DNA from 2 places in the Stenotrophomonas sp. S41 genome. Region 2 is predicted to be linked to the other one. Evidence: predicted binding sites of a transcription regulator. Region 2 holds the regulator's gene; the other holds the start of a gene.
What was found. Region 2 encodes HrcA, which represses chaperone genes, less so after heat shock. Its sites were predicted from a motif close to TTNGCACTCNNNNNNNNNGAGTGCNAA; they were not measured.

Region 1: IAE56_RS19225 (co-chaperone GroES) is a predicted target of HrcA. The motif match lies at 2,525-2,551, and genes of this name have one in related genera.

What each region holds. Positions count from the first base shown of each region.
Region 1 is NZ_JACVTV010000137.1:562-7,994, reverse strand. Features, by position in the region: gene IAE56_RS19235 (hypothetical protein) at 78-344, shown strand; gene groL (chaperonin GroEL) at 460-2,109, opposite strand; gene IAE56_RS19225 (co-chaperone GroES) at 2,191-2,478, opposite strand; gene IAE56_RS19220 (endonuclease) at 2,801-4,621, shown strand; gene cutA (divalent-cation tolerance protein CutA) at 4,689-5,027, shown strand; gene IAE56_RS19210 (protein-disulfide reductase DsbD domain-containing protein) at 5,024-7,381, shown strand; gene IAE56_RS19205 (TlpA disulfide reductase family protein) at 7,378-7,433, shown strand, end outside.
Region 2 is NZ_JACVTV010000056.1:15,310-22,742, reverse strand. Features, by position in the region: gene dnaK (molecular chaperone DnaK) at 125-2,047, opposite strand; gene grpE (nucleotide exchange factor GrpE) at 2,233-2,748, opposite strand; gene hrcA (heat-inducible transcriptional repressor HrcA) at 2,812-3,876, opposite strand; gene recN (DNA repair protein RecN) at 3,991-5,667, shown strand; gene IAE56_RS12895 (LysR family transcriptional regulator) at 5,771-6,688, opposite strand; gene fur (ferric iron uptake transcriptional regulator) at 6,907-7,314, opposite strand; gene bamE (outer membrane protein assembly factor BamE) at 7,418-7,433, shown strand, end outside.

The DNA.
Region 1 (7,433 bases), on a different contig from region 2:
CGAGGCGGCACGGGGTTTACGCGACCTTGGCGGGCGGCGCAGTATAAGAACCAGACACCCGTCTCTCTGGACCCCGCATGACCCCTTCACAAGCCGATGCCATTGCCAGCGCCGTGATGCAGCCCGACCACCGGCGTGACCAGATCGCCGCGCGCCAGCAGGAGGAGATGCTGCAGCTGCAGCGCCAGCGCAGGGCGGCCGCCATCGGCCTGGTCGGCATGGCCGCAGGCGGGTTGATTGCCTACCAGTTGGGGCTGCCCTGGGTGAAGGGCGTGCTGTATGGCGGTGTGCCCACCTTCTTCATCGCCAAGGTCTGGCTGGATCGGCGCGCGTTGCGCGGTTAATGCCGCACGGTTTATCCACGCATGGCGTGGATCTACCCGAGGGCATCGCGATCCAGACCCACAAAAAAACCCCGCCTTCCGGCGGGGTTTTTCATTACGTCGGGAACGCGTGGACTTAGAAGTCCATGCCGCCCATGCCACCCATGCCGCCCATGCCACCCGCGCCGCCCATGGCCGGCTCGTCCTTCTTCGGAGCTTCGGCAACCATGGCTTCGGTGGTGATCATCAGGCCAGCGATCGAGGCAGCGTTCTGCAGCGCCGAACGGGTCACCTTGGTCGGGTCCAGGATGCCGAACTGCAGCATGTCGCCGAACTCGCCGGTAGCGGCGTTGTAGCCGAAGCTGCCAGTGCCTTCCTTGACCTTGTTGATGATGACCGACGGTTCTTCACCGGCGTTGGCCACGATTTCGCGCAGCGGGGCTTCCATCGCACGCAGGGCGATCTGGATGCCGTGGTTCTGGTCTTCGTTGGCGCCCTTCAGGCCAGCCAGCGAGGTGACCGCACGGACCAGGGCAACGCCGCCGCCCGGGACCACGCCTTCTTCAACGGCTGCACGGGTAGCGTGCAGGGCGTCGTCGACGCGATCCTTCTTTTCCTTCATTTCGATTTCGGTCGAAGCGCCGACCTTGATCACGGCAACGCCGCCGGCCAGCTTGGCCACGCGTTCCTGCAGCTTCTCGCGGTCGTAATCCGAGGAGGTGTCCTGGATCTGGGTCTTGATCTGGCCGACGCGTGCGTCGACGGCAGCCTTGTCACCCACGCCATCGATGATGGTGGTGTTTTCCTTGGAAACCTGCACCTTCTTGGCGCGGCCGAGGTCCTTGATGGTGGCCTTTTCCAGCGACAGGCCAACTTCTTCGGAGATCACGGTGCCGCCGGTCAGCACGGCCATGTCTTCCAGCATTGCCTTGCGACGGTCGCCGAAGCCCGGAGCCTTGACGGCCACGACCTTGACGATGCCACGGATGGTGTTGACGACCAGGGTCGCCAGCGCTTCGCCTTCGACTTCTTCGGCAACGATCAGCAGCGGCTTGCCGGCCTTGGCGACGCCTTCCAGCACCGGCAGCAGGTCACGGACGTTGGAGATCTTCTTGTCGTGCAGCAGGATGAACGGGTCATCCAGGTCAGCGGTCTGCGACTGCTGGTTGTTGATGAAGTACGGGGACAGGTAGCCGCGGTCGAACTGCATGCCCTTGACCACGTCCAGCTCGTTGTCCAGGCCCGAGCCTTCTTCAACGGTGATCACGCCTTCCTTGCCGACTTCCTTCATCGCGTCAGCGATGATCTGGCCGATCGACTCGTCCGAGTTGGCCGAGATGGTACCGACCTGGGCAATCGCCTTGTCGTCGGCGGTCGGCTTGGAGATGTTCTTCAGCTCGGCAACGGCGGCCACGACGGCCTTGTCGATACCACGCTTCAGGTCCATCGGGTTCATGCCGGCGGCCACAGCCTTGGCGCCTTCGCGGATCAGGGCCTGGGCCAGCACGGTGGCGGTGGTGGTGCCGTCGCCAGCGTCGTCGTTGGTGCGGGAAGCAACTTCCTTCACCATCTGCGCGCCCATGTTCTCGAACTTGTCAGCCAGTTCGATTTCCTTGGCGACGGAGACGCCGTCCTTGGTGATGGTCGGAGCGCCGAAGCTCTTTTCCAGCACGACGTTGCGGCCCTTCGGGCCCAGGGTGGCCTTGACGGCATTGGCGAGAACGTTGACGCCGCGCACCATGCGCGAACGGGCGTCTTCACCGAAACGAATATCCTTGGCAGCCATTGCGATTACCTCGATGTTTGCGCCGGGCCGGGCCCGGCGACGAAAAGGGATGTCTTACAGGAAAGCAGGTCGCGCCGAGGCTCAGCCGATGATGGCGAGCACGTCGTCTTCGCGCAGGACCTTGTACTCGACGCCTTCGCTCTTGTACGAGCTGCCGGCGTACTGGCCGTAGATGACCTTGTCGCCGACCTTCAGCGACGGAGCGCGCACGGTGCCGTTGTCCAGGGCCTTGCCCGGGCCGACGGCGACGACTTCACCCTTGGTCGACTTTTCCTTGGCCGAATCCGGAATGACGATGCCACCGGCGGAGATTTCGTCGGCTTCGATCGGCTTGACCACAACGCGGTCGTGCAGCGGCTTGATGCTCATGTGAGACCTCTTAAGTTATTGATTGGTCTAAAAAAGTCTGGCGATGTTAGCACTCACCCCAGGTGACTGCCAGCATTGCGCGTGAAAAAGCCCGACAGGTCGGGAGCAGGACAGAGATGGAGCTGCCCCCGGGCCTTTCAAGCCCCGCCACGGAAAATTTTTCCACGGTGCGCTGCGGCGGGGGACAGACGGTCGGGCCGACAGGTTCCCGTATTTTTGGTGACCCACGTCGCAGTGTCAGATATCTGACGTTCAGTTACGGCAAAGTGTCACGCGTTCGGCCTTAGGCTCGCCCGGCGTTCCCAATCACAAGGAGTAGTCGATGCGATTGCTGTCCCCGCTCGCCGCCGCCTGCCTGCTGGCGCTGGTCGCCGCGCCGGCCCAGGCCGAGGTCTTCATCAACGAACTGCACTACGACGACAGCACCCCGGCCGGTGACGTCGGCGAAGCCATCGAAGTGGTCGCCACCGCCGGCGAGGACCTGTCCGGCTACCGCCTGTACCTGTACAACGGCGCCAACGCCTCGGCCGCCGTGGTCTATGACAACAAGCCGGTGCCGGCTGGCAGCGCCGCCGGCTGCGGCAGCGCGACGATCGCCGTGGTCACCTACCCGACCAACGGCCTGCAGAACGGCCCCAACGACGGCATCGCCCTGGTCGACGCCAGCGGCAAGGTGGTCCAGTTCCTCAGCTACGAGGGCGCCATCACCGCCTCCGGTGGCCCCGCCGCCGGCATGACCAGCCAGAACATTCCGGTTGCCGAAACCAACAGCACCGCCCCGGGCACCTCGCTGCAGCTGACCGGCAGCGGCAGCCAGTACGCCCACTTCACCTGGGCCGAGTCGGCCGGTGAGACCTTCGGCCGCTGCAACAACAACCAGACCTTCAACGGCGGTGGCGGCACCCCGGGCGGCCCGAACACCCCGCCGTCGGTGACCACCACCACCCCGGCGCAGGGCAGCAGCACCTTCCCGGCCGCGGCCGATCTGGAAGTGGTGTTCAGCGAGACGGTGAACCTGGCCAGCGGCGCCTTCGCCCTCAGCTGCGGCACCTCCGGCAGCGTGCCGCTGACCTGGCCGGCCAGCGGCAAGACCGTGAAGCTGTCGACCAACACCGCCCTGGTGGCCGGTGAGGCCTGCCGCTTCGACATCCGCGCCTCGCGCATCACCGACAGCCAGGGCGCACGCCCGGCCGCCGACAGCCGCATCGCCTTCACCGTGGCCAGCACCACCGGCAACCCGGACCCGGGCAATCCGGACCCCGGCAATCCCGGCAACCCGGGCACCCCGGCGGGCTACTACTCCAAGGTGAACACCTCCAGCCCGAGCCAGCTGCGCTGCTCGCTGCACGAGACCATCAAGGGCCACACCGCTTACCCGTACAGCGGCTCGGGCACCAGCACCTGGACCATCCTGGAAATCGCCGACGAAGATCCGAACAACAGCGGCAAGATCCTCGACGCCTACCGCAACCACAGCTACACCAAGGTGAGCAGCCGTGCGGGCACGGGCAGCGGCCTGACCTACAACCGCGAGCACACCTGGCCGAACTCGCTGGGCTTTGCCAGCACCACCGGCGACAAGGGCCTGCCGTACGCCCCGTACACCGACACCCACATGCTGTACCTGACCGATGCGCAGTGGAATGCCGACCGCGGCAACAAGCCGTTCGGCAAGTGCGATGCCAACTGCGGCGAGCGCGCCACCGAGGCCAACAACGGCCAGGGCGGCGGCAGCGGCGGCTACCCGGGCAATTCCAACTGGGTGCGTACCCCCGACGGCAACACCGGCACCTTCGAGGTGTGGGGCAAGCGCAAGGGCGACATGGCGCGTGCGGTGATGTACATGGCCATCCGTTATGAGGGCGGCAAGGATGCGGCCACCGGCCAGTCCGAACCGGACCTGGAACTGACCGACGACCGCAGCAAGATCGTCAAGACCAGCAGCTCGCCGGCCTACATGGGCCTGCTGTCGACCCTGATCGACTGGCACCTGTCCGATCCGCCGGATGATGCCGAGCGTGCGCGAAATGACGTGATCTACTCGTTCCAGGGCAACCGCAACCCGTTCATCGACCACCCGGAATGGGCCACCCCGGGCCTGTTCACCTCCGCCAAGCCGGCCACCTGCCAGCTGGCCAACTGACCGCGCAACGCAGCGGTCCACGCCGCCGCCGGGTCCTGACCCGGCGGCGGCCCTATACTCGGCGGTCATGTCGACCGTCGATCCCGTCCTGCTGCTGTTGACCACCTGCCCGGACCGGGCCAGTGCCGAGCGCATCGCGCACGCGCTGGTCAGCGAGCGCCTGGCTGCGTGCGTCACCCGGTTGGAAGGAGCGCAGTCGACCTACCGCTGGCAGGGCGACGTCACCACCGACGCCGAACTGCAGTTGCTGGTGAAGACCACGGCGACTCGCGTCGATGACGCAATCGCCCGCATCGTCGAACTGCATCCGTATGAACTCCCGGAGTGCATCGCGGTCGAAACCCGGGCCGGCCTGCCGGCGTATCTGGACTGGATCCGGGCGCAGACCCGGGAGGACACCGATTGATGAAGTTGTTTGCTCGTGGCGCCGCGCTGTGCGCCCTGCTGTGGCTGGCCCTGCCGGCCTTCGCGCTGGATGAGAAGGACCTGCTGCCGGTCGACCAGGCGTTCGCGCTGACCGCCAGTGCGCCCGAACGTGGCCAGATCCAGCTGCAGTTCAAGATCGCCCCCGGCTATTACCTGTACCGCCACCGCACCAGCGTCAAGGCCGACCCGGCCTTCAATGCCGGTGCGCTGCAGATGCCGGCCGGCAACAAGCACCACGACGATTTCTTCGGCGAGGTGGAAACCTACCGCGAGCGCCTGCAGGCCACCCTGCCCGGCGTACCGACCGATGCGGCCGGCACCATCAGCCTGGAAGTGCGCTACCAGGGCTGCGCCGATGCCGGCGTGTGCTACCCGCCGCAGAAGCGCGTGGTGCAGGTGACCCTGCCCGGCGCGGGCGGCAAGGCCGCGGTGCCCACCGCGCGCGTCACCGGCGTCACCCCCTTCAACAACCCGCTGGCCGGTGCCGGCAGCAACGGCGGCCTGCGCCTGCCGGGCGCCAGCAACACCCAGGCGCTGCCGCTGCCGTCGGAACAGGCGTTCGGCTTCGATGCCATCGCCAGCGACGGCAATACCCTGCTGCTGCGCTTTACCCCGGCGCCGGGCTACTACCTGTACCGCGACCGCACCTCGCTGAAGCTGGAAGGCAGCACCGGCGTGCTGGCCGACAAGCCGCGCTGGCCTGCCGCACAGGCGCACCGCGACGAGCACTTCGGTGATGTCTCGGTGTACTTCAACCAGGTGGAAGTGCCGCTGCCGCTGCGCCGCACCCGCACCGAGGCCGTGGACAGCACCTTGGTGGTGACCTTCCAGGGCTGCCAGACCGATGGCATCTGCTACCCGCCGATGACCCGCCGGGTGAAGCTGTCCATTCCCGCCGGCAAGCTGACTGCCGCCGCTGACACCGCCGCCGCTGCACCGGCCGCCGCCAGCGACACCCCGCGCGAAGACGCCGACGGCACGCCGCGCCGCCTGCTGCCGACCGTACCCAACGATGCCGCGGACGCCGCCGGTGACAGCGCCGCGGGAGGCGATGCCTTCGCTGCCGATGCGCAGCAGGACAACGCCAAGCGCACCAAGCCGCCGGGCAGCGTGCCCAAGACCGACAGCTCGCTGCTGTGGGTGCTGCTGCTGGCGCTGGGCGGTGGCCTGGTCCTGAACCTGATGCCCTGCGTGCTGCCGATCCTCTCACTGAAGGTGCTGAGCCTGGCGCAGAGCGGCGAGAGCGCCGAGCGCGCCCGCAGCCATGCCCTGTGGTACACGCTGGGCGTGCTGGTGGCGTTCGCGGTGATCGGTGCGCTGATGGTTGGCCTGCGCATGCTCGGCAATGCGGTGGGCATCGGCTTCCAGCTGCAGCACCCGGGCGTGGTGGCGGCGCTGGCCTACATCATGTTCGCCGTCGGCCTGAGTCTGTCCGGTGTGTTCACCATGGGCGGCGGCATCGGCAACTTCGGCCAGTCGCTGGCCCGCCGCAGCGGCCCGGCCGGTGATTTCTTCACCGGCGTGCTGGCCTGCGTGGTCGGCAGCGCCTGCGTCGGCCCGTTCTTCGGCCCGGCCGTGGCCTATGCCTTCGTGGCCCCGCCGATCGCGGCGATGCTGGTGTTCCTGTTCCTCGGCCTCGGCCTGGCCTTGCCGTTCCTGCTGATCGGCTTCGTGCCGGCGCTGGCCCGCCGCCTGCCCAAGCCGGGCCCGTGGATGGAAACCCTGAAGCACGTGCTGGCCTTCCCGATGTATGCGGCCGCGCTGTGGCTGCTGTGGGTGCTGGGCAAGCAGCGTGGCGTGGACGGCATGGCGCTGGCCCTGGGCGGCCTGCTGCTGCTGACCGCCGGCCTGTGGCTGTTCGAAACCAGCCGCTGGCGCAGCAAGCGCGGCGCCAGCCTGCTGGGCGTGCTGCTGGCCTTGGCCGCGCTGGGCCCGGTGTGGGGCGTGACCCAGCTGCAACCGCCGGCACGTGCCGCGCAGGCGGCCAGCGACAACGTGGTGGACTATTCGCCGCAGATGCTGGACCGGCTGCGCGCGGACAACCGCGTGGTGTTCGTGAACATGACCGCCGACTGGTGCGTGAGCTGCAAGGCCAACGAACGCGCGGTGCTGTCGCGCCCGGAGTTCAAGGAACTGCTCAAGCGCACCAACGCGGTGTACATGCGCGGCGACTACACCAACGTCGACCCGCAGATCACCGCGTTCCTGGATGAGCACAAGGCCGTGGGCGTGCCGCTGTACGTGGTGTACGGCCCGGGCGCACCGCCTACCGTGCTGCCGACCCTGCTGACCCAGGCCCTGGTGGAAGAAGCGCTGCTGCGCACCGCCCGATGAGTTGGCAGCGGCCCGCACTGCTGTGGACAGCGGTGCTGGCCGCCGGCCTCGG
Region 2 (7,433 bases):
TCGTCAAAGCGGAAGAGCGGAACCAGGTCCGCTCTTGCGTCGGGCGCCCCGACACGCCGGTGGGCGGTCAGGACCCTGGTACGACAACGGGACGCTGGCGGCCAGCGTCCCGTGTCGGTCCGGATCAGGACTTCTTGTCGTCCTTGACTTCGGTGAACTCGGCGTCCACCACGTCATCCTGCGCCTTGCCTGCGTTGCCGGCGTCGGCACCCGGGGCACCGCCCTGGTCGGCCGAAGCGGCGGCGAACAGCGCCTGGCCGGCTTCTTCCAGCACCTTCGACTTGGCTTCGATCTGTGCCTTGTCGTCGCCCTTCATCGCGGTTTCCAGGTCGGCCAGAGCCGCCTCGACCTTGCCGATGACATCGCCGCCGACCTTGCTGCCGTGCTCGGTGATGGCGCTGCGGGTGCCGTGGATCAGGGCATCCGCCTGGTTACGGGCCTGCACCAGTTCCTGGAACTTCTTGTCTTCTTCGCGGTTGGCTTCCGCGTCGGCGACCATGCGTGCGATCTCTTCCTCGGACAGACCCGAACCGGCCTTGATCTCGACCTTCTGTTCCTTGTTGGTCTTCTTGTCCTTGGCCGACACGTGCAGGATGCCGTTGGCGTCGATGTCGAAGGACACTTCCACCTGCGGCAGGCCGCGCGGCGCCGGCTCGATGCCGGACAGGTCGAACTTGGCCAGCGACTTGTTGAAGCGGGCCTGTTCGCGCTCACCCTGCAGCACGTGCACGGTCACGGCCGACTGGTTGTCCTCGGCGGTGGAGAACACCTGCGAGGCCTTGGTCGGGATGGTGGTGTTCTTCTCGATGATCTTGGTGAACACGCCACCCATGGTCTCGATGCCCAGCGACAGCGGGGTCACGTCCAGCAGCAGCACGTCCTTGACGTCGCCGCCCAGCACGCCGCCCTGGATCGCCGCACCCAGTGCCACGGCTTCGTCCGGGTTGACGTCCTTGCGCGGTTCCTTGCCGAAGAACTCGGTCACCGCCTGCTGCACCTTCGGCATGCGGGTCTGGCCACCGACCAGGATCACTTCGCTGATGTCGCTCGAACGCAGGCCGGCATCGTTCAGGGCGACGCGGCACGGCTCGATCGACTTCCTGATCAGCTCGTCGACCAGCGATTCCAGCTTGGCGCGGGTCAGCTTGATGTTCAGGTGCTTCGGACCCGACGCGTCAGCGGTGACGTACGGCAGGTTCACTTCAGTCTGCTGGGCGCTGGACAGCTCGATCTTGGCGCGCTCGGCGGCGTCCTTCAGGCGCTGCAGGGCCAGCGGATCCTTGCGCAGGTCGATGCCCTGGTCCTTGTTGAACTCTTCAACCAGGTACTCGATGACGCGGTTGTCGAAATCTTCGCCGCCCAGGAAGGTGTCGCCGTTGGTGGCCAGCACTTCGAACTGCTTCTCACCGTCGACGTTGGCGATCTCGATCACCGAGACGTCGAAGGTGCCGCCGCCCAGGTCGTACACCACGATCTTGCGATCCTTGTTGTCGCCCTTGTCCAGGCCATAGGCCAGTGCGGCCGCGGTCGGCTCGTTGATGATGCGCTTGACGTCCAGGCCGGCGATGCGGCCGGCGTCCTTGGTCGCCTGGCGCTGGCTGTCGTTGAAGTAGGCCGGCACGGTGATGACCGCTTCGGTGACCTTCTCACCGAGGAAGTCCTCGGCGGTCTTCTTCATCTTCTCCAGCACCTTGGCCGAGATTTCCTGCGGCGCCATCTTCTTGGCATCGCTGGTCGACACCCAGGCGTCGCCATTGTCATGGGCCAGGATGCTGTACGGGACGTGGCCGATGTCCTTCTGCACTTCGGCGTCGGTGAACTTGCGGCCGATCAAGCGCTTCACCGCGTAGAAGGTGTTCTTGGGGTTGGTGACGGCCTGGCGCTTGGCCGAGGCGCCGACCAGGACTTCGCCGTCCTTGGTGTAGGCGACGATCGACGGGGTGGTGCGATCGCCCTCCGAATTCTCGATGACGCGGGCCTTGCCGCCGTCCATGATCGCCACGCACGAGTTGGTGGTGCCGAGGTCGATACCAATGATCTTGCCCATGGGGGAGACTCCTGAAGAATGCTTGTTGGTGTCAGTCCGGCCGGTCGGCCGGTGGATGAATGGGATGTGGGGGAGGCTCGTGGAACATTCAAGCCGTCACCCGAACGCTGTGTTCAACCGTTCAAGGAACGCCGGGCCTGGCCCGGCGCTACCTGACGGCGATGGGCCGTTGCCGGCCCGGCGCGTCAATCGGCGGCCACGACCACCAGCGCCGGCCGCAGCAGGCGCTCGTTGAGCAGGTAGCCCTTCTGGAACACGGTTACCACGCTGCCGGGGGCGGCGCCGGGGGCCGGCACCTGGCTGATGGCCTGGTGGTGTTCCGGGTTGAACGCCTGGCCGGTCGGGTCCAGCAGGACCAGGCCGTTGTCGGCGGCGACCTTCAGCAGCTGCTTGTAGGTCATTTCCAGCCCCTCGCGCAGCGGGTTGGCATCGTCGCCGGCGGCCTTCAGGCCGGCATCCAGGCTGTCAAACACCGGCAGCAGCTCGCCCAGCAGCTTCTCGTTGGCGAACTTGCGGGCCTGCTCGATGTCGCGGGCTACGCGCTTGCGCTGGTTCTCCAGGTCGGCGCGCTCACGCAGCGCATCGGCCTTGACCTGCTCGACCTCGGCGCGCAGGCGCTCCAGTTCGTCATGGGTGCCTGCGGCAGCGGCCGCATCGGCGGCGCTCTGCTGGGATTCGATATCTGGATGTTCTTGGTTCATGTCTGGGTCCCTGGCGGTCACTCTCCGCCTCCACCCACCCTAGTGTGGGCGGGATGCTGCGTTTCAAGCGTCTGCCGGCCCCGGACCGCGTCCCGGCGGCGAAAAGGCCGCCCCGAGCACGTCCGCGGTGGCCTGGACCAGCGGAATCACCCGGTCGTAGGCCATCCGCTTGGGCCCGATCACCCCCAGCACGCCCAGCACCTGGCCGTTGGCGGTATAGGGCGCGGTGACCAGCGAGACCCCCTGCAGCGGCATCATCCCGGTCTCTTCGCCGATGAAGATGCGCACGCCCGGGGCCTGGATGGTGCGCTCCAGCAGCTGCAGGATCTCGCGCTTGCTGGAGAACAGCTCGAACAGCTCACGCAGGCGCTCCAGGTCGGACAGGTCCTGCACCCCCATCAACCGGGTCTGGCCGGCCACCAGCATGTCGTCGGCCGGCGGCTGCAGGGCCTGCTCGGCCAGCTCGATGCTGTGCGCCAGCAGCTGCTCCAGCTCGGAGCGGGCGTCGCGCAGCTCCAGCAGCAGGCGGGTACGGATCTCGGCCAGCGGCAGGCCGGCGAAATGGGCGTTGAGGTAGTTGGCCACCTGTTCCAGCTGGCCCGGCTCGAAGCCCTGGCGCGTCTCGATGACCCGGTTCTGCACCTCGTTGTCGGCAAACACCAGGATCGCCAGCACCCGGCGGCCATCCAGCGCCACGAAATCGATCTGGCGGAAGGCGAACTGCTCGCGCCGCGGTGCGCTGACCACGCCGACGAAGTGGCTCATCGCCGACAGCAGCTCCGAGGCGCTGCCCAGCAGTGCCTGGGTGCTGCCGCCACCGGCCAGCTCGTGGCGCAGGCGGGCCAGTTCACCCTCGCCCGGCGGCTGCATCTGCAGCAGGCTGTCGACGAACACCCGGTAGCCATGCGCGGTCGGGATGCGCCCGGCCGAGGTATGTGGCGAGGCCAGCAGGCCCAGGTCCTCCAGGTCGCCCAGGATGTTGCGGATGGTGGCCGGGCTGACCTCCAGGCCCGCCACGCGCGCCAGCGTCTGCGAGCCCACCGGCTCACCGTCCTGGATGTAACGCGCGATCAGCGTGCGCAGCAGATGGCGCGCACGCGGGGCAAGCTGGTCAGCGGAACCGTGCATGGAATCAACCTGTGAGACACGGACACTAGATAATGGCGGTGCGTCGCCTTGGCAAGTCATTGGACCACCCCGCCGCGCGTGCTAGCGTTGCGCGGCTCAGACACCCCTGTACCCATGCTCAGACATCTTTCGATCAAGGATTTTGCCGTCGTCCGCGCTACCGAGCTGGAGTTCGGACCGGGCATGACCGTCGTTTCCGGCGAGACCGGCGCCGGCAAGTCGCTGATGGTCGACGCGCTCGGCTTCCTGTCCGGCCTGCGCGCAGACAGCGGCGTGGTCCGCCATGGCGCCGCCCGTGCCGAACTGTCGGCCGAGTTCGCCCTGGACCAGCTGCAGGCCGCGCGCCAGTGGCTGGCCGACAACGAGCTGGACGACGAGGACCAGTGCCAGCTGCGCCGGGTGATCCGCGCCGATGGCGGCTCGCGCTCGTGGATCAACGGCCGCCCGGTGACCCTGGCGCAGCTGGCCGATCTGGCCGGGCGACTGGTGGAAATCCATGGCCAGCACGAGCAGCAGGCCCTGCTGACGCGCCCGTCGCAGCTGGCCCTGCTCGATGCCTATGCCCGCAACGAGGACGAGCGCCGCCAGGTGCGGCGCGCCGCTGCGGCCTGGCAGACCCTGGTCGATGAATCGCTGGCCCTGTCGCAACAGGGCGACGTTTCCGACCGCATCGGCTTCCTTGAACACCAGCTGCGCGAGCTGGACCGCGAGGACCTGGAACCCGAGTCGATTGTCGCGCTGGGTGCCAGCCACCGCCGCCAGGCCCACGCCAGCGCCCTGCTGAGCGCCTGCCAGGCGGCCAGCAACCAGCTCAACGGCGACGACGGCAGCTCGGCCATGGACCTGCTGCAGCAGGTACGCCACGAACTGTCGCGCCTGATCGAACACGACCCGCGCCTTGGCGAAGTGGACGGCCTGATCGAGAACGCCTCGATCCAGCTGCACGAAGCCCTGTCGCTGCTGGACCGCGTGCACGACGACCTCGATGCCGACCCGGAGCAGTTCGAGGAGAACGAGCGTCGCCTCGGCCGCCTGCACGACCTGGCCCGCAAGCACCGCGTGCCGATGGACGAGCTGGGCGCGCAGCGCGAACGCATGCATGCCGAAGTGGAACAGCTGCGGGGTGCCGACGAGCGCCTGCAGCGCCTGGCCGGCGAGATCGAGAAGGCTGCCGCCGCCTGGCGTGTGCAGGCCGAGGTGCTCAGTGCCAGCCGCCGCAAGGCCGCTGCCGAGCTGTCCGCCACCACCACCGGCATCATCGCCGAGCTGGGCATGGGGGGTGGCCAGTTCCTGATCGAGCTGGAAGCACAGGACAGCGGCAAGCCCGACCCGCAGGGCGCCGAGCGCGTCGAGTTCCTGGTGGCAGCCAATGCCGGCCAGCCGCCGCGGGCGCTGCGCAAGGTCGCCTCCGGCGGTGAACTGTCGCGTATCTCGCTGGCCATCGAAGTGGCCGCGCTGGACCTGGATGCGGTGCCGACCATGGTGTTCGACGAAGTCGACTCCGGCATCGGCGGCGCGGTGGCCGACATCGTCGGGCAGAAGCTGCGTGCCCTCGGCGAGAAGCGCCAGGTGCTGTGCGTGACCCATCTGCCGCAGGTCGCCTCCAAGGGCCACGCCCATTACCGGGTCAGCAAGGCCCCGGTGGAAGGCATGACCCAGAGCGCGGTGGAGAAGCTGGACACCAAGGCGCGCGAGGAAGAACTGGCGCGCATGCTGGGTGGCGTGGAAGTGAGCAAGGAAGCACGCGCCGCGGCCCGCAAGCTGCTGGTGGCGTCCAGCTCGCTGGACTGAGCACATTGAGCCGAGCATGGGCTCGGCTCTACAACGTGCGCCCGGACAAACCCGACATGTAGAGCCGAGCCCACGCTCGGCTCGCGCGCGTCCGCGCGCGGCGTCACCCCAACGGCTGCGCCAGATCCACGTGCTCCACCAGGAAATCGAGGAACGCCCGCACCCGCAGCGGCAGGTAACCGCCCTGCCCCAGGAACACCGCGTGCACCTCTTCCAGGTCGCCCGGATTAGCCTCCTCCAGCACCGGCAGCAAACGCCCCGCCGCGATGTCAGCCTGCACCTGGAACGCCGCCAGCCGCGCCATGCCCAGCCCACCCAGCACCAGCTGGCGCAGCGCATCGCCATTGCTGGCGCGGGCATTGCCGCTGGGCAGCACCATCCGTTCGCGCCCGTCCTGCAGCACCGGCCAGCCCTGCATCGCCCGCGCGTGGCCGATGTCCAGCCGGTTGTGCGCCTGCAGCGCCTCGGCCGTGTGCGGCAGGCCATGGCGCTGCGCATAGGCCGGCGCCGCGACGATCATCATCCGGGTCGAGCCCAGCCGCCGCGCCACCAGGCTGGAGCTCTTCAGCGGCCCGGCGCGCACGGCCACGTCGGTGCGCTGCTCCAGCAGGTCGATCACCTCGTCGTTCAGGGTCAGGTCCACGCCCACCTGCGGGTTCTGCTGCAGGAACGCGGGCAGCAGCGGCAGCAGGAAGTGCTGGCCGAAGGGCACGTTGGAATTGACCCGCAGGCGCCCGCGCGGCTCGGCGTGGGCGCTGGCGCAGCGCTCGGCCTCCTCCAGGTCGGCCAGCACGCGCAGACCGCGCTCGTAGAAGGCGCAGCCTTCCGGGGTCAGCTGCAGCTGGCGGGTGGAACGCTGCAGCAGACGCGTACCCAGACGCTGCTCCAGCCGCGCCACCAGCTTGCTGACCGCCGAGGGCGTCATGTCCAGCGAGCGCGCGGCAGCGGAGAAGCCGCCGGTCTCGATCACCCGCACGAACACTTCCAGTTCGCCGGATCGGTTGATGTCGGGTCGTGCCATGCCAGTGAATCCAGTTCACAGATGATTGTCCATCCGCAGTCTAGTTCACAGGTGACCCGGAGAGCAGGGGTCAGAGCCCTTTCCCGTGGAAAGGGATCTGACCCCGTGGGGTCGGCCGGGGTCGGATCCCTTTGCGCCAGCAAAGGGCTCTGACCCCAGAAACGAAAAACCCCGGGCAGGCCCGGGGTCTTCGTACATCCGCAGCTGGCTGCAGCGCCTTACTTGCGCTTCTTGCGCACGTACAGCACCAGCGAGTGCTCTTCCAGCTCGTAGCCGTGGTCTGCGGCGATCTTGCGCTGCAGCTCCTCGATCTCGTGGCTTTCGAACTCGATGATCTTGCCGCTGTCCACATCGACCATGTGGTCGTGGTGGCCGCCGCGGTCCAGCTCGTAGACGGCCTGGCCGCCTTCGAAGTTGTGCTTCAGCACCAGGCCGGCGGCCTCGAACTGGGTCAGCACCCGATACACCGTGGCCAGGCCGATTTCATCGCCGTGCTCCAGGAGCTGGCGGTAGATGTCTTCGGCGGTCATGTGGTGCTGGGCATTGCGCTGCTCGAGCAGCGCCAGGATCCGCATCCGCGGATGGGTCACCTTCAGGCCGACTTTACGCAGGTCGTGGGTTTCCATAGGTCTCCGTTCATTGGCGATTTAGCGCCAGCTGCCTCGGATTGGGTCGCGGTGGCACGCCGGGAGTGTATCATCGGTTTGATTTCCCCAACCGCCAGTACCGATGCGCAATCTTCTGT